DNA from 3 places in the Bradyrhizobium paxllaeri genome. Region 1 is predicted to be linked to each of the others. Evidence: predicted binding sites of a transcription regulator. Region 1 holds the regulator's gene; each other region holds the start of a gene.
What was found. The regulator LexA, encoded in region 1, represses DNA repair genes until DNA is damaged. The targets are predictions, from matches to a motif close to TGTTCNNNNTGTGTTCNG.

Region 1 (6,032 bases):
TCGGCCAGTTGGGATTGTTGAGGATTTCCCGCCCGACCGCGATCAGATCGGCCTGCCCGTCCCGCAGGATCTGCTCGGCCTGGTCGCCATGGATGATGAGGCCGACCGCCATGGTCATGATCTCGGCCTGCCGCCGGACATATTCCGACAGCGGCACCTGATAGCTGTATTTGATCTCCTTGCCCAGGATCGGCGCCATTTCGGAGATGCCGCCGGAGGAGCAGTCGATGACGTCGACGCCTTTTGCCTTCAGGATTTTGGCCAGCCGCGCGCTCAGCTCCGGCCCCCAGCCGGCATTGTCCTCGACCGACAGGCGGACGAATAGCGGCTTGTGGTCGGGCCAGTGCGTCCGCACCGCCTCCGTCACCTCGATCAGGAAGCGCATGCGACCCGCTTCCGAACCGCCATATTCGTCGCTGCGCTGGTTGGACCGCTCCGACAGGAACTCATGCACGAGGTAGCCATGGGCGCCGTGCAGCTCCAGCACGTCAAAACCCGCCTCATGCGCGCGCCGCGCCGCCTGCCCCCAGGCCTGCACCACGTCCTTCACTTCGCCGGTTTCGAGCGCGCGCGGCACCGGCCATTTCTCGCTATGGGCGATCGCGCTCGGCGCCACCGGCTGCCAGGCGTCCCAATCCTCGATATCAGGCGTTCGCTGCAGCGGGCGGTCGCCCTCCCACGGTCGGCTTGCGCGCGCCTTGCGACCGGAATGGCCGAGCTGAATGCCGGCGACCGCGTTCTGCTGCTTGATGAACTGGACGAGGCGGCCCAGCGGCGCGATGAACTTGTCATCCCAGATGCCGAGATCGCCGACGGTGCCGCAGCCGCGCCGCTCGACCTTGGTCGATTCCACCACCACGAGGCCGGCCCCGCCGGCGGCAAACTTGCCGGCATTCATCAGGTGCCAGTCGGTCGGAAAGCCCTTCTCGGCCGAATATTGATGCATCGGCGGCACCACGATGCGGTTCTTCAGCGTGAGGCCCCGGATCGTCATCGGGGAAAACAGCAGCGTTTCCGTCATGCTTGCCTCGCCTCGCGGACATCATTGTCCCGGCACGGCGCCGGGATGTGTCTTCTATTTTGCGTTTGTGCCGGTCTTGGTATCCGCGGATTTGGCCTTCGGCTTCGCTGCCGCGGCCTTGTCGGCCTTTGGCGCGCTGTTGTCGCCGCGCATGGTTCCCCAGGGATCGCTGCTCTTCTGTTGTTCCGGAATATTGCCGAGCGACCGCTTGTAGGCACGCTCGGCGTCCCTCTCTGCCGCGACTTCCGCCGGCGTCTTGGGCTTGTCCTCCTCGCCATATCTGGCGGGACCTTTTTGGGCCAAGGCAGGTCCGGCCAGCAACGAGATCACTGCCGCAGCGCCCAAAATTCTACCCAGGATTTTCATGCCACCACTCCCTGTTCGACCCCACGCTTAGCACAGCTCGCGCACCGGCTTAAGCGCCGGATTGGGCAGGGGCGTAAATCGCCGTGGCCGTTGCCGAGGCCAGTCGAGTTTTGTAAACGACTGCCATGAATTTGCCGCCCGCGCCCCACTCCGTCGATGCCTTGCTGTTCGACCTCGGCCGTGTCGTGCTCAATATCAGTTTCGACCAGGTGATGGCCTGCTGGGCGGGGCATGCGGGCTGCGCGCCTGCCGACCTCGCCGGCCGCTTTGTCGTCAACGACAGTTTCAAGCATCACGAGACCGGCCGGATCGACGACGCCGCGTTCTTTGCAAACCTGCGCCAGTCGCTCGGCATCGGCATCACCGACGCGCAGTTCCTGGAGGGTTGGAACGCGATCTTCACCGGCGAGATGCCCGGCATTGCACCGCTGTTGGCCGGCGCGGCCAAGCGCCTGCCGCTCTACGCCTTTTCCAACACCAATCCGGCCCATGTCGCGCATTTTTCGCAGGCCTATGCCGGTGTGCTCGGCCATTTCCGCGAGATCTTCCTGTCCTCCAGCATCGGTTTGCGCAAACCCGACGCGGAGGCCTATGATCACGTGATAAAGGCGATCGGCGTGCCGGCGTCGCGGATTCTGTTCTTCGACGATTCAGCCGCCAACATCGAAGGTGCGCGGGCGCGCGGCCTTTCTGCCATCCACGTGACATCGACGGATGACGTGGCCAGGGCACTGACTGCGCTTGGAATCTAGCGCTGGAATTTGACGGAGGTCTGCCCGTGGCCTTGATGCCTGTCGCCGATGCGCTTGCCGCGATCCTTGCCGGCGCTGACGCGTTGCCCGAAGAAATGGTGGCCCTCGATGCCGCCCACCACCGCATCCTCGCGCGCGACGTCGCCGCGCGACGGACGCAGCCACCGCAGGCGATGTCAGCGATGGACGGCTATGCGGTGCGTACGGCGGATGCCGCCGGCGCCGGCGCGCGGCTGAAGGTGATCGGCGAGGTCGCCGCCGGCCGCCCGTTCGAGCGCAAGGTCGGCCAAAGCGAGGCGGTACGGATCTTCACCGGTGGCGTGATCCCCGACGGTGCCGACGCCGTCATCATCCAGGAAGACACGGCAGCCGACGGCGATCACATCACCATCACGGAAGCCGCGGTTCGGGGACGGCACATCCGCGCCGCCGGCGTCGACTTCCGCGAGGGCGACGTGCTGCTCACGCGCGGGCGTTGCCTCAGCGACCGCGACCTGTCGCTCGCCGCCGGCATGAACTACCCGGAGCTTGCGGTGCACCGCCGCCCGAAGGTCGCTGTTCTCGCGACCGGCGACGAGTTAGTGATGCCCGGCGAAAACCCCGGCCCCGGCCAGATCGTCTATTCCAACGGCTATGGCCTGCGGGCGCTGGCCCGCGCCGAAGGCGCCGACGTCGTCGATCTCGGCATCGCCGCCGACACCGTTGCCGCGACCACCGAAGGCATCCGCCGCGCCAGCGAGGCCGACGCGGACATCCTGATCACCATGGGGGGCGCCTCGGTCGGCGACCACGACCTGGTCAAGCGCTCGCTGGAGGCCGAAGGCGTCGCGATGGCGTTCTGGCGGATCGCGATGCGGCCGGGCAAGCCGATGATGCACGGGCGGCTCGGCGCGATGCGGGTGATCGGCCTGCCCGGCAATCCCGTCTCTTCCTATGTCTGCGGCTTCCTGTTTCTGGTGCCGCTGATTCGCGCATTATCGGGCCGCGACCACGTCCATCACGTCAGAGAAAGCGCCCTGCTCGGCCGCGACCTCGCCGCCAACGACCAGCGCGAGGATTATCTGCGCGCGCGCCTCGAGGCGCGCGAAGACGGCACGCTGATCGCTGTGCCGGTGAACCATCAGGACTCCTCGCTCTTGGGGAATCTCGCTGCGGCACAGGCATTAGTGATACGTCCGCCATTCGCGCCGGCGGCGCCCAAGGGCTCGTCGTGCGAGCTGTTGCGGCTGCCGGAATGACGCCACAGGGCGCGTCTCGGACAGAAACCTTGACGCGTTCACCTGAAATTAAGTGGTTGCGGAACACATATCGAACATATAGTGTCCGTTCATGATTTGTTTCGACTGCTGGTGTCTCTGCCTGGGAGTTTGGGCGCTCCCGCCATCTGGGCGCTGAAGATTCGAAACGACGACGCCAACCGGGGAATTGCTCGCGATGCTTACGCGCAAACAGTATGAACTTCTGCGTTTCATCAATGAACGGCTGAAAGAGGCCGGCGTGCCGCCTTCATTCGACGAGATGAAGGACGCGCTCGACCTGCGCTCGAAATCCGGAATCCACCGCCTCATTACGGCGCTGGAGGAGCGCGGCTTCATCCGCCGCCTGCCCAACCGCGCCCGCGCCATCGAAGTCATCAAGCTGCCGGAGCTCGCCGCTGCCGGCAATGGCCGCCGCGGCTTCACGCCGAGTGTGATCGAAGGCACGCTCGGCAAGCGTACAGTGAGCTTGCCCGCCGCCGAGGATGACGGCAATCGCCCGGTCGCGGTGCCCGTGATGGGCCGGATCGCCGCCGGCACGCCGATCGAGGCGCTGCAGACCCGCAGCCACACCATCAGCGTGCCGCCCGATATGCTCGGCTCGGGCGAGCATTACGCGCTCGAAGTACGCGGCGATTCCATGGTCGAGGCCGGCATCCTCGACGGCGACATGGCGCTGATTCAGCGCAACGAGACCGCCGACACCGGCGACATCGTGGTGGCGCTGATCGACGAGGAGGAAGCTACGCTGAAACGCTTCCGCCGCCGCGGCGCCTCCATCGCGCTGGAGCCTGCCAACGCCGCCTATGAAGTCCGCATCCTGCCGCCGAACCGGGTCCGGATTCAGGGCAGGCTGATCGGCCTTTACCGCAAGTACTGAACAATGTGCCGTCCTGCAGACATCCGTAAGAACCCCGGCCGTTCCTCGGCCGGGGTTTTTTGCTGCGGGCGTGGAACCAATGCGCGTTATCGCGTTTGTGAATTTGGCGCAGTGGGTCAGTCGCAGAATTGCCCAGAAACAAGAAAAGACTCTGCGCCATGTCCACTCTGATAGGGGCCTGTGCCTCCTTGAAAGACACGGGTCAGCTATCTCAAATGAGGGAGCCATCCGATGTGTGACTATAGCCTGCATGCTGTGGCTACCCGGCCTGCCCAGGTCGGCGAGACGCTGATCACCACGACGTTCCGCGGTACATCGACCCGCGGCTTTGCGTCGGAACGCGAGCCAGCAGTGGCGGTCTGCATGCTTCCCGGCACCGAACTGGCGTTCGCCGAGGACGTCAAATACGACAACCGCTGGATCTGGACGCGAACCACCGACTGGCGGGTCGGCAAGTTCAATCAGATCGAACCCGAAGTCGCCGACCGTCATCATGACGCGATCGAATTTCCCGATGGAAGCCATGTGCTGGTGACGCAACTTTGCGAAGGCCAGCGCGCGACCGTGCTGCAATTGCCGGTGGTTCAGACCGGTGGCGAGCGTGCACCAAAGGTGACGGAAGCGCGTCCAGCCGCTTCGATCGTGACTGGATAGACGAGACGCGCATGCGATCCGCCGGTTCAGGCCGGCGGATCATGGTGATGTGTTTTTCAAAATCCGACACCGAGGGGGCAACCGGTGGTCAACAAGGTTACATGGCAAAGGGCTGGACGCGTCACCGAGCCCGGACGTTACATGTTCAGATACGGCTGGCTCACGATCACGGCCGAAGATCTTGCGGTCTGGCAGCAATTTCCCGACGCATCGTTCACGCTGGTCAACCTGCCGTCACCTCCCGACGCACCGGAAGAATTCCACCTCGGCGCGTTCGAGATACCGGCCCATCCGTCCAGCCCCCCCATCGACGAGCACTGACGTTCCCTACTCCTCGGCCTGAAGGTCCGCCTCGGCCGGCGTCGCATCGACGGCGCGGGGCGGCACGACGCGCGGGGCCAGAACGTTGGCGTCGGCCTCACCAGCGTCCGCAACGGCGGGCGACCACGGGCGGTCGATCCCTCGCGGTTTCGCCGCCTCGACGACAAATCCGTCGCGGCCTCGCCGCAGCGTCATGGCGCCCTGCCGCCGCAGCCGCTCGGCATCGATCACGGAAGCCGCGCAGGAAGCAGGCGCCTGCCGCAGCGTTACAATCAGCGCCGCGCGCTCGCAATCGTCGGCCAGGGCCTCGGGCCTGAACGCCTGCGCGACCAGGCCGCCGCCGGCGGACGGCATCACGCAGCCGAAATCATCGCAGGAGACGCCTGACGTGAGCGAGGCATCGGCTGCGGTGCGCGCATCGGCATCCGCCGCCAGCCACTCCTTCAAGAGGAAAACGTCCCGAGAGCCCTTGGCCGCGTGCATCAGATGCAGCCTTCCATCCTGGCCGCGGACGCCGACATGGCGGCCGTCGGCGGAGATCAGGATATCCGGCTGCGGCGCCCTCGCCGCCCACAGAGCCGCCGCGAGCACCAGCGCGGCGCCCGACCAGCGCAGCGGCGTGCGCAGCAGGCCAAGCAGGATGATGCCGAGGCTCGCTGCGATCAGCGGGCCGATGCCGAACGCCGGCACCCGGCCGACCGCGCCGGGCAATGCCGCGACCCATTGCGTCACCGCGATCATCCAGTCGATGCCGACGCCCATGAGCGCCCAGAACGGGCGGT
Region 2 (6,032 bases), 2.9 Mb from region 1:
GGCGAGATCGACGATCGCTGGAGCGAGATCTTCCAGACCAGCGGACAGAATTATACGGGACCGCGCATCGTGCTGTTTCGCAACGTCACCAATGGCGGGCGCTGCGGCATGGCGCAGTCGGCGATGGGACCGTTCTATTGCCCGCCGGACAAGCAGATTTTCCTCGACACCTCTTTCTTCCGCGAAGTCGAGACGCGCTTCCGCGGTTGCTCAGGCAGTGCCTGCAAATTCACGACCGCCTACATCATCGCGCATGAGGCGGGACATCACATTCAGAACCTGCTCGGCATCCTGCCGCGCGTGCAGCGACTGCAGCAGCAAGCCGGCAGCAAGGCGGAAGCCAACGCGCTGCAGGTCAAGGTCGAGTTGCAGGCGGATTGCCTGTCGGGCGTCTGGGTCAACCGCGAGGAGAAGAAGCGTCCCGGCTTCATCGAGCCCGGCGATATCGACGCGGCGTTGAGGACGGCAACCGCGATCGGCGACGACACGCTGCAGCGGCAGTCGACGGGCAGGGTGGTGCCCGACAGCTTTACCCACGGCTCCGCGGCGCAGCGCAAGCAATGGTTCATGACCGGCTACCAGCAGGGCACGGTGCAGGCCTGCAACACGTTTGCTCAGGGCGCGTTGTAGCTCGAGCGGAAGTAATTCGTCATGGCCGGGCTTGTCCCGGCCATCCACGTCTTGCTTCCGGATAGTTGAAAGACGTGGATGCCCGGGACGTCTGCGCGAAGACGCGCTTCGCGCTTTTGCCCGGGCATGAGGGGAAGAAGCAGTCATGTCGATCGACGAAACAAAACAATTCGTGCCGCTCAACATCGCGGTGCTGACGGTCTCTGACACGCGCTCGCTGGCCGACGACAAATCCGGCGCCACGCTGGCGGACCGGCTGACGGCGGCGGGCCATCACCTCGCCGCGCGCGAAATCATCGTCGACGACGTCGATGCGATCCGCGTCATCGTCAAGCGGTGGATCGCCGACGAAGGCGTCGATGCGATCATCACCACCGGCGGCACCGGCTTCACCGGCCGCGACGTGACGCCGGAGGCGATCGAGCCGCTGTTCGAAAAGCGGATGGATGGTTTTTCCATCGCCTTCCACATGCTGAGCCACGCCAAGATCGGCACCTCGACGGTGCAGAGCCGCGCCACCGCGGGCGTAGCGGGTGCCACCTTCATCTTCTGTCTGCCGGGATCGCCGGGCGCCTGCCGCGACGCGTGGGACGGCATCCTCGCCGCCCAGCTTGATTACCGCACGCGCCCCTGTAATTTTGTCGAGATCATGCCGCGGCTGGACGAGCACCTGCGGCGACCTAAAGCACAAGGCGCTTCAGCCTGACCAGCAGCGTCCACAGCCCGCGCCACATGTTGCGCCAGGCCTCAATGCGCAAGTGATGCGCACGCTTGATATGAAAGTCGAGGATATCAGGCGTCACGCGCCGCGCAGTATCGCGACGCCCCGGCCTCACAGTTCCATTTCCCAGGTTTCGCCTATCAGGCTTTGCCCGAAACTGCGATGCGGCTCGGTGGCGACCAGCTTGAATCCGGCTTCCTGATAGATCTTGCGGGCGGCGACCAGGTTGCTCTGCGTCCACAGCGTGATCTTGCGATAGCCGCAGGCCCTGGCGAATGCGATGCATTCGCCGACCAGCCGATGGCCCAGCCTCTGGCCACGCCCGGCCGGCTCGACCAGCAGCAGTCGCAGCTTGGCGACGTCGTCGGTGTGACGCACCAGAAAGATCGAGCCGACTTGCGTCCCGTCGATATCGGCGATCCAGCAGCGTTCGCGCGATGCGTCGAACGAAGCGAGGAATTTTGCCGCGATCTCCGCGACCAGTCCCTCGAAAGAGGAGTCGAAGCCGTATTCGCGGGCGTAGAACGCGCCGTGGCTCTGCACCACCCATCCCATGTCGCCGGGACGCGGTTCGCGCAACACTGCGGGCGAAGAAGACCCGCGGGAATCACCGAGCAGCCGTTCGATCTCGGCCATCGCACCGATCAAGCGCGCCTTGCCGTCGTGCGGCAACGTGGCCAGCATCGCCCCAACTTCGTCCCGCATGCTGCGCTCGAGTTTTGCGAATGTCTGACGCCCCTTGGCCGTCAAAGTGAGGCGGTATTGCCGGCGATCGGACGGCAGCGGCTTGCTGGTAATCAGTCCGGCTTCATCGAATTTCTGCACGATGCGGCTGAGATAGCCGGCATCGAGGCCCAGCTCGCTTCCGATCTCCTTGGCAGAGGTGTCTTCGCGGTGGGCGAGTTCGTACAGCACCCGCGCCTCGCTCAGCGAATAGGGGCTCTTCAGGAGCTGTTGGTCCAGCACGCCGAGCTTGCGGGTGTAGAAGCGATTGAAGGCGCGAACCGCCGCGACTTCTTGTTCGGAATCCAGTTCGGACATGGCAACACCTCGATACTTGCCATTGTCAAATATATAGTTGCCTTTGGCAAGTATATTCTCGTGGGGCACGCCGGCTCGTGCCGCCCCTACTTTGCATGGGGTTGTTTTTGATATTTTGCGTCTGTGCCCTGCGGTGTACCGCTTCAGGCGACGACCATGATCCGGCTGCGCAACTGGGTACGCGCCGAGCGGCCGAGCTGGCGCAACAGCCGCGTCTCGGAGCGGCGGGAATCGGGCCGGTAGCCGCCAAGCCGCTCGTAATGATCGCGGGCGATCAGGAGCCCCTGTTCCGCCGATGGCCCGGCGATCATGCGGGCGACGAATTTGAAGCCGTCGCGCAGCCGCGTGTCGGAATAGGGCGAGCGGGCATAGCGAAACACCCCGGCGCGCGGCCGGCCGCTGCTCGATACGGCCTGGATGAACTGCGTGGTCTCGTCGATCCAGCCGCTGTCGAGCACCGCGCCGGCATGCAGGAACATCAGCCAGGGCGAGCGCGCTGCCCGTGCGCCGGCGGCCAGTGCCGCGGCGCGTGTTCCCTCGAACTTCAGAAAGCCGCAGCCGGCAACGTCGGCCACCCGCTCGATCACGCCATTGGCGCCCCTGTCGACCAGCAGCACCTCGGCAATCACACCGGCCGCGGCGCCCGGCACCAGCGCGGCCAGCGTTGCGACGGCCGGCTGTTCTATTCCTTCGGTCGGAACGATCACGCTCAACATGATGAGGCTTCGCTGGCTCAAGCGGTGAAAAACGCTGCACTGTTATCACCTTGTCACAAGCAAAACAGCCGTTTGCGTGCGGTTTTTTAAGGCATGCCGCGCCGGTGTCCTCTCCGGCAAATTGGGCATCGCCGTGAATTGTTGGCGATCATGTTCTTGATTTGTTCTTTCCTCGTGCTATGTTCTCCCCATGAGCCGAGCATCCTCTCATGCCCTCAAGCACCCGCCGGTCACGGCGCCCTCCGAACCGGCGGGTGCGACACCTTTTCCCGAGCTTGCGGTCAACATCGAAAAGCAGCGACGGCGTGGGCGCGGCGCGCAGTCCAACCAGAGCGGCCGGTTCGAGGCCGAGGCGCGGGTCGCCTTCGACGATGGCTGGCAGAGCCTTGACGATCTGCCGCCGTTCAAGACGACGGTGTCGCTGGACACCTCGCGCAAGGTCATCACCCGCAACGACTCGCCCGACATCGGCTTCGACCGCTCGATCAATCCCTATCGCGGCTGTGAGCATGGCTGCGTCTACTGCTTCGCGCGGCCGACCCATGCCTTTCTCGGCCTGTCGCCCGGACTCGATTTCGAATCCAAGCTGCTCGCCAAGCCCGACGCGCCGGAACTGCTCGAGAAGGAGCTCGCCGCATCGGGCTACGAGCCGCGCATGATCGCGATCGGCACCAACACCGATCCGTATCAGCCGATCGAGCGCGAACACAAAATCATGCGCGGCATTCTCGAAGTGCTTGACCGAGCCGGCCATCCCGTCGGCATCGTCACCAAATCGGCGCTGGTGACGCGCGATATCGACATTCTGCAGCGGATGGCGAAGCGCAATCTCGCGAAGGTCGCGATATCAGTGACCACGCTCGATCCCAAGCTCGCGCGCACCATGGAGCCGCGCGCCTCGACGCCGCCGAAACGGCTGGAGGCGCTGCGGCAATTATCGGAGGCCGGGATCCCCTCAACCGTGATGGTCGCGCCCGTCATCCCCGCGCTGAACGATTCCGAGATCGAGCGCATCCTCGATGCCGCGGCCCATGCCGGCGTCAAGGAAGCGAGCTACGTGCTGCTGCGGCTGCCGCTGGAGGTGCGCGACCTCTTTCGCGAATGGCTGATGGCGAACTATCCCGATCGCTACCGCCACGTCTTCACCCTGATCCGCGACATGCGCGGCGGACGCGATTACGACTCGCAATGGGGAACGCGGATGAAGGGCACCGGCCCGATGGCCTGGATGATCGGCCGCCGCTTCGAAATCGCCTGCGAGAAGCTCGGTCTCAACAAGCGGCGTTCGAAGCTGACGACCGATCATTTCGTCAAGCCGAAGCGCAGCGGGCAGCAACTGAGTTTGTTCTGAGGCGTTGTCGTCATTGAGAGCGAGCGACTTATCCGCCGTAGCTTAGGCTCATCGCAATGACGGAAGGAAATAACATGCGTACTGGCAAGCCAATCCCCAGGTTCACCGTCATCACGCTCGGCGTCAGCGATATCAGCGCCAGCATCGCCTTTTACGAAGCGCTTGGCTTTGCCCGCAAAATGAAGGCAACCGGCGACGCCGTCGCTTTCTTCGACACCGGCGGCACCATGATCGCGCTCTACCCGTGGGATCAACTCGCGAGCGACGCCACGCTGCCAGACCAACCGCGGCCGAAAACCTTTCGCGGCGTGACGCTCGCCTGGAATTGCAGCTCGGTCGAGGAGGTCGACACGGTGCTCGATTTCGCCATCTCCTGCGGCGCGTCGCTGCTCAAGCCCGCGCGCAAGACCGATTACGGCGGTTACTCCTGCTATTTCGGCGATCCCGATAACCACGCGTGGGAAGTGGTGGTCGCGCCCGGCATCGAGGTCGGCGACGACCGGCGGGTTCGCCTGCCGGATTAGAACCCGTGGTGTTATGGCGGTGCCACTTCTCTCTGTCAGCGAGTTGCTCTATTGCGGCTTGATGGACCGGAAGACCATGCCAGCATCGGAAGAGCAGCCGCACGTCATTTTGACGACGCCGCGCCCCAAGCGCGGGAGCCGGGACGTTTATGTGATTGAGGCCGGGGAGTGGCGGCAGCGTCACGCTGAATAACGGGAATAGTGCCGGGTTCCCGGTTGCGCGCGGTCGCGCGCATGCGCACGATCCCGGCCATGATTCGAAACAAGTCCGCCAAGAAAACCGACAGGAAATCAGGTAAGAAAGCCGGCATGGAACAGGCCGGACTGCCCAAGGGCGTCATCGCCGTCGCGCCGCCGAGCTTTCGCCGCGAGCGGGCGCTGATCAAGCGCGGCGTCTGGCCGGTTGCCGGCTGCGACGAGGCCGGGCGCGGTCCGCTGGCGGGTCCGGTGGTGGCAGCCGCCGTCATCCTCGATCCCAAGCGGATTCCCAAAGGCATCGACGATTCCAAGCGGCTGACGGCCGAGCGTCGCGAGGAACTGTTCGAGGAGATCTGCGCGACCTCGTCCTTTGCAGTTGCCTTTGCATCGCCGGCGCGGATCGATCGCGACAATATATTGCGCGCCTCGCTCTGGGCGCTGGCGCGCTCCGTGCGCGCGCTGCCGGAACTGCCGAAGCATGTGTTCGTCGACGGCCGTGACAAGATTGATGCGCCCTGCGACTGTGACGCCGTGATCGGCGGCGACGGCATCGTCATGTCGATTGCGGCCGCCTCGATCATCGCCAAGGTCACGCGCGACCGCCTGATGAGCGCCCTGGCGCTGGATTGCCCGGGCTACGGTTTCGAGACCCACAAGGGCTACGCCGTGCCGGAACATCGCGAGGCGCTGGACCGGCTCGGCCCGAGCATCCACCACCGCCGGTTTTTTGCGCCCGTGATTGCCGCGCGGCAGAAGCATTTTCCGGAGACGGTCGAAGTCGAGCCCGATCTTTTCACGGCGGATGGGGAGATCGCTTCCGATATCTCCGTCACGATCTGAGATCGGTTGCC
Region 3 (6,032 bases), 1.7 Mb from region 1:
TGTAGGGAACGTGGATCATTTTTGCGTCGGTGACCTGAAGCATTTGCAGCATGGCCACATGATTGGCAGAGCCGAGGCCGTACGACGGGTAGGTGAGCTTGTCCGGATTCGCCTTGGCCGCCTGCATGAGTTCCTGAACGGTGCGATAAGGCGAGTCGGCGCGCACGACGAGCACGAAGGGCACGTCCAGCAAGTGGATGATCGGCGTGAAGTCCGATGGCTTGAAGGATAACGTCTTGAAGAGGTGCGGATTGAGGATCACCGAGAGGAGACCGTAGAGCAGTGTATAACCATCGGCCGGCGCGGTGGCCGCCGCCTGGTAGCCGATGTTGGAGCTCGCCCCCGGGCGATTGTCGACCCACACCGCCTGCCCCAGTTCGGCATGGAGTTTCTCGGCAATGAAGCGCGCCATGGTATCGGCGGAGGTGCCGGCCGGCAGCGTCATGACAAGACGGATCGGACGCTCGGGATAGCCGGCCTTCGCCAGGCTTCTTCCGCCACTCAGGATCAAGGGAGCCGCAAGAAGCGAACGAAGAACGGCGCGACGCGAGTGTCCGCGATGAATCGATTTCACGGGTTTTCCTCCTATTGAGCCGGGGTGGCGTTGTTCTGTTCATTGTTGTGGTCAAGGAACGGGTAGTCGGTGTAGCCGCGGTGATCGGGCGAATAGAGTTCGTCCTGGTTCAGAGGGTTCATGCGGGCGCCGATCTTCAGCCGGCGCGGCAGATCGGGATTGGCGATGAAGAGCCTTCCGAAGGAGATCAGATCGGCATGGCTCGCGAGCGCCCGTTCAGCCTGCGCGCGGCTGGTAAAGCCGTTGTTGGCCACGTAGACGCCACTAAAACTGCCTCGCAGCGCCGGATAGTCGAGATCGTGGGTTGCCGGCTCTGCCGTGGTGGAGCCTTCCACCACATCCACATAAGCGATGCGCAGTTCGCTCAACATCTCAAGCGCGGTGGCGAGCAGCCGCGCCGGATCGGAGTCGCGCAAATGATAGATTGTCGGATTGGTGGGTGAGAATCGCACACCGACGCGCTCCGGACTCCAGATCTCGCAGACCGCCTTCGCCACTTCGATGAGGAACCGGCAGCGGTTTCGTTCCGAGCCGCCATAGGCATCGGTGCGTCGGTTGGCCGAGTCGCGCAGGAATTGGTCGAGCAGGAAGCCGTTGCCCGCGTGCAGTTGTACGCCGTCGAAGCCGGCGGCGAGAGCGTTCCGCGCAGCCGTGCGATATTCCTCGACAATGCCGGCGATCTCAGCGGCTGACAGTTCGTGCGGCACCAGAAGCGGCTTGCGGCCCTCGGCTGTGCGAATGGTGCCTGGCGGCAGAATGGCCGACGGCCCTACCGGCAGGACGCCGCCCGGTTGCGTCAGCGGATGCGAGTTGCGCCCGCAATGCCAGAGCTGAGAGAAGATACGTCCACCCGCGCGATGCACGGCATCGGTGACCGTCCGCCAGCCCGCGACCTGGGCCTCGGTATAGATGCCGGGCGTGTTCGGCCAGCCCACGCCGCGCGCCGAAATCGCAGTTGATTCCGTAACAACGAGTCCGGCCGTTGCGCGCTGCGCGTAGTAAGTGGCGTTGAGAGCCGTCGGCGCCCCGCCGGGCGAACGATCGCGCGACATCGATGACATGACGATGCGGCTGGGGAGCCGCAGAGCGCCCACCGACGCGGGATCGAACAGGCTTCTTGCCATGATGTCTGCCCTGAGAGGCCGCACGCTCCGGCCAACAGGCAGAATCCCTGCCTCGACCGTGCCGCACTCTACGACCGACATCAGACGCTTGCAATTATTTTCGAAATAAATTATCAATTACGTAATTTATGGAATGGCCCTTTTCCCGGCGCCGCGGGCAGGAAACAGGCCGTCGAGCAAGGCGGCCTCGCGCGCGATTTCACTCCTCTCGCGGGACGTCAGTGAAAGCTGGCTGCGAGAGCCGAGACGTTATTCGGCAGCGCCTTCGAGCGTCGGCAGTTCGGCCTTCTGCGGGGGCTCCGGCACTTGGCATCCGGTTGCGCAGCAGCGACCGGGCTGCTTCGAGACCCGGCGTCCCTCGTCGAGGATGCCGCGGTCGAGAAGGCCTTCGACCAGCTCGATCTTCTCTATGACCGGATAATTGCGCCAGATCTCGCGCTTCATCGCTTCCGGCGAGCCGCCGCCGTGCAGCGAGATCACCGAGTACCAGCCAGCTTCGTGCGAAACCGTCAGATCCTCGATGAAGCGGGCGACCTCGGCGCGCTTGTCGGCCGGGATATCCGGCCGGCCGCCCATGACTGCGGCGAGCGATGCCTTGGTCTCCGGATTGTGGTCCTCCTCCGGACCCGGCAATGCGACGATCAAACCGCCGGAAACGTAGTGCGCCACGCGGTGCATGTCGTAGATCTTGGTGGCAAGCAGCAGCTTGCCGATGTTGGAGAACACCGCGTCGGGCATCACCGATCCGGCCGGGTCCTTCGTGCAGTAGACCGACGAGGCGACGCCGCAGGCGTAGAAGCCTTCCGTGATGGTGATGAGTTCGACCATCGCCTCGCGGATATGCGCGTGGCGCTCGACGTCGAGCCCGTTGGCCTCGATCATCAGCGCGCCCGCGCCGATCAGGAGATCGCCGAATCCGGCGCGGGCACCGATGCAGGAATGCCGGTGGTGCGTGGCATAGGAAGTCGTGAGGAAACCGCCCTCCTCGGTCTCGCCGGCCAGGAAGACGCGGTCGTGCGGAACGAAGACGTCATCGAAAATCACGACACCGACCGACTGGCCGTACTTGGCCGAGAACTTGGCGGAGGCCTCGCCGGGGCGCCCGGCCGGACGGGCGACGATGGTCACGCCGGGCGCGTCGCACGGGACGGCGCAGCATACCGCAAAATCCTTGTCCTCCGGATTGTGGGTCCGGCAGGGCATGACGAGGAATTCGTGCATGTAGGGCGCGCCGGTCACGATCGCCTTCGTGCCACGAATAACGATGCCGTCCGGACGGCGCTCCTTGATGCGAACGTAGACGTCGGGATTGACCTGCGCGCGGGGCCGCTTCGAGCGGTCGCCCTTGGCATCGGTCATCGCGACACCGAGCGTGAGGTCCCTGTCCTGGACATCGTGGAGGTAAGCGAGAAAGCGCTGGCTGTAGTCCGTGCCGTGACGGTCGTCCGTCAGCTTGGTCGACTGAAAGATGCCGTTCAGCGCATCATGGGCCAGGTAGCGCTGCGCGCATCCGACCGTCTTGCAGACCAAGCGTACGGCCTCGAGCTTGAACAGCAGGTCCTGCGACGTCTCGTTGATGTGCAGCATCCGGTTCACGGTCTTGCCTGAGATGCCCTGTCGCGCCGTCATGATCGGCACGTGCTCCTGCCTTAGCGCGAAGTCGTAGGTGACGCCGACGCCGGCGACGCCGGGCGCGAGCAGTGGCTCGTCGGCGACGCTTTCCACGGCGTTTCCATTCACGAAGACCCGCGGCTTGTAGACACGGAGGGATTCCCGGTAGTCGGCACCCGACATCAGCATGGCGTAACTCCCTCTTGTTCGAATATTTGAACGATGTTAGAATATTTAACACCGTTAGGATTTAGTCAAGATGGAATCCGAAGGGGCAGATGGTCGAAAAGCGGCAAAACCGGCGCGAAGCGGTCAGCGGACACAAACGGGAACTCATTCTCGACGCCGCGAAGCAGATCTTCGCAGAAGAAGGCCTGGAGGGCGCGAGCCTCCGGGCTATCGCCTTGCGCGCCGGTTACACGCCCGCCGCGCTCTATTTCCACTTCGAATCCAAGGAGGCGATCTACGCCGAGGTGCTGAAGTCCTCCCTCGCCTCCCTAGGAGCTACGGTCGACCAGGCGGTCACGCAGGCGAAGTCGCCGGCGCAGCGGCTGAAGGCGGCCGCCATGTCGTTCTTCTGGTTCTACGCGGATAATCCGCGCGACCTGGATCTCGGCTTCTACCTGTTTCGCGGCGGCATGAAGCCGGCGGGTCTCGGACACGAACGCGACGAGACGTTGAACGCCGCTCTTGAGGCCGCGCTGCGTCCGGTCGCCAACGCAGCCGTTGAGCTCGGCGCTTCGCGGCAGAAGGCCAATCTCCTCATGGTCGACTGCTTCGCACATGCCACCGGACTGCTGCTTCTGCTGCACACCGGCCGCATCCGGATGTTCGGGGCTTCTGCGCCCGATCTCATGGAACGATATGTCAAGGATCGGATCGCCCATCTGACGGAGGAGTGACGCTCATGCTCACCATCGACCCGAAGCGCTCGCTTCTCCTCGTCGTCGACTTTCAGTCACGACTGATGCCGGCCATCCACGACGGTGAGACCGCCGTCCGCAACGCCAACCGGCTCATCGAGGCGGCGAAGCTCATCGGCATCCCGCGTCTGTTCACCGAGCAGAACGCCAAGGGCCTCGGACCGACCGTCGCAGACATACCCGTCGAGCTGGATCGCCTCGTCCACAAGCAGTTCTTCGACGCCTGCCGGGAAGATGGCTTCCTCGACCGCGTCCCCGCCGATGCTCACGTCGTCGTCGCGGGTTGCGAGTCGCACGTCTGTGTGCAGCAGACAGTGCTCGGGCTGCTGCAAGCTTCCCGGAAAACGTACATCGCGCGCGACGCCCTCGGCTCGCGGCATCCGGAGGACAAAGAGACTGCGATCCGACGTATGGAGCGTCATGGGGCGGAGATCATCACGACGGAGATGGTCGTGTTCGAATGGCTGCAGACGGCGGACAACCCGCACTTCCGGCAGACCATCTCAATAATCAAATAGAAGGCCGTCGCGCCCCGCTTACGGCTTCTGTTTGAGTGCGATGGGCTCGGCGGTCGCGGCGACACGCCGCTCGGCCTGAAATCGACCGGGTTTCGCGACGGCGGCGAGGCAGAGATCGGCGATGGAATCCGCGAACTCGTCCGCACCGAACTATCCGGACCCCATTGACTTATTGTTCTCTCTTTGTTCTCATGGATACAGATGCGCGAGTTTTCGCAGCGAGCGGTTCGGGATGGACACAACAGCCACCATCCTTCATGCAGACCTTGATGCGTTCTATGCATCGGTCGAGCAACTGCTCGACCCGACCCTGCGCGGTAAACCGATCGCGGTCGGTGGCGGTGTCGTGCTCGCCGCGTCATACGAAGCCAGGGCCTTCGGCATCAGCGGCGGCATGCCAGGATGGCGGGCGCGCGAGCTTTGCCCGTGTCTGATCTTCGTCGACGGCCATTTCAAGGAGTACCAGCGGCTGGGTAATGCTGCGATCCGTGTGCTCAATGATTTCACTCCCCTGGTCGAGCGGATTTCGATCGACGAGGCCTTCGCCGACGTCGCCGGTTGCACGCATCTGTTTGGCCCGCCGGCCGAGATCGCCAGTGCGGTACGATGCCGCGTGCGGACAGAGCTCGGCCTGCCGATCTCGGTCGGCGTAGCGCGCACCAAGCACTTGGCCAAGATCGCCTCGCAAGTAGCCAAGCCCGATGGGCTGGTGGTTGTCGATCCCGACACCGAGCTCGCTTTCCTGCACGACCTGCCCGTCGGGCTGATGTGGGGCGTCGGCCCGGTTACCGAGGCGCGGCTGGCCGAAATCGATGTCCATACCATCGGGCAGCTGGCGCAGATGCCGGGCCGGTCACTCGAGCAGTTGCTCGGTCACGCGGCCAGCGACAAGCTGACGGCATTGGCATGGAATCGCGATCGACGGGAAATCAAGACACGACGCCGGGCGCAGTCGGCCGGAGCCCAGTCGGCGCTCGGCAAGAAGCCGGCCGAGGAACAAGTATTCCGACCCGCGCTGCGTCACCTTGCCGACCGTGTCGCCACCCGGCTGCGTGCAAGCTTTCGGCCCGGACGGACCGTGACGGTCCGCGTGCGTTTCGCCGAGCTCCGCTCGGTCACCCGCTCCGTCACACTCGATGCACCGATCTCGGCGACGACAATACTGGCCGAGGTTGCCGAAGAGCTCGTACGCAGGGTGCTTGCGGATCACCCGGACGAAAAGACAATCTCACTGCTGGCGATCTCCGTGTCGCACCTCGAGACCTGCTGGGACATTCAGCTT

Region 2: a site for LexA is predicted at 3,260-3,277, ahead of LMTR21_RS08265 (PA0069 family radical SAM protein). Genes of this name have one in related genera too.
Region 3: a site for LexA is predicted at 4,924-4,941, ahead of dinB (DNA polymerase IV). Genes of this name have one in related genera too.

Annotation. Positions count from the first base shown of each region.
Region 1 covers NZ_CP042968.1:4,593,740-4,599,771, forward strand. Annotated here, with positions in the region: gene LMTR21_RS21935 (NADH:flavin oxidoreductase/NADH oxidase) at 1-1,021, opposite strand, end outside; gene LMTR21_RS21940 (hypothetical protein) at 1,076-1,387, opposite strand; gene LMTR21_RS21945 (HAD family hydrolase) at 1,513-2,139, shown strand; gene LMTR21_RS21950 (molybdopterin molybdotransferase MoeA) at 2,166-3,377, shown strand; gene lexA (transcriptional repressor LexA) at 3,574-4,275, shown strand; gene LMTR21_RS21960 (hypothetical protein) at 4,507-4,929, shown strand; gene LMTR21_RS21965 (hypothetical protein) at 5,071-5,250, shown strand; gene LMTR21_RS21970 (ComEC/Rec2 family competence protein) at 5,257-6,032, opposite strand, start outside.
Region 2 covers NZ_CP042968.1:1,740,268-1,746,299, forward strand. Annotated here, with positions in the region: gene ypfJ (KPN_02809 family neutral zinc metallopeptidase) at 1-630, shown strand, start outside; gene moaB (molybdenum cofactor biosynthesis protein B) at 776-1,336, shown strand; gene LMTR21_RS08255 (bifunctional helix-turn-helix transcriptional regulator/GNAT family N-acetyltransferase) at 1,463-2,392, opposite strand; gene LMTR21_RS08260 (glycosyltransferase family protein) at 2,536-3,108, opposite strand; gene LMTR21_RS08265 (PA0069 family radical SAM protein) at 3,299-4,459, shown strand; gene LMTR21_RS08270 (VOC family protein) at 4,534-4,983, shown strand; gene rnhB (ribonuclease HII) at 5,236-6,021, shown strand.
Region 3 covers NZ_CP042968.1:2,917,041-2,923,072, reverse strand. Annotated here, with positions in the region: gene LMTR21_RS13675 (Bug family tripartite tricarboxylate transporter substrate binding protein) at 1-511, opposite strand, end outside; gene LMTR21_RS13670 (alkene reductase) at 586-1,698, opposite strand; gene LMTR21_RS13665 (4-hydroxyphenylacetate 3-hydroxylase family protein) at 1,948-3,498, opposite strand; gene LMTR21_RS13660 (TetR/AcrR family transcriptional regulator) at 3,588-4,211, shown strand; gene LMTR21_RS13655 (isochorismatase family protein) at 4,217-4,750, shown strand; gene dinB (DNA polymerase IV) at 4,983-6,032, shown strand, end outside.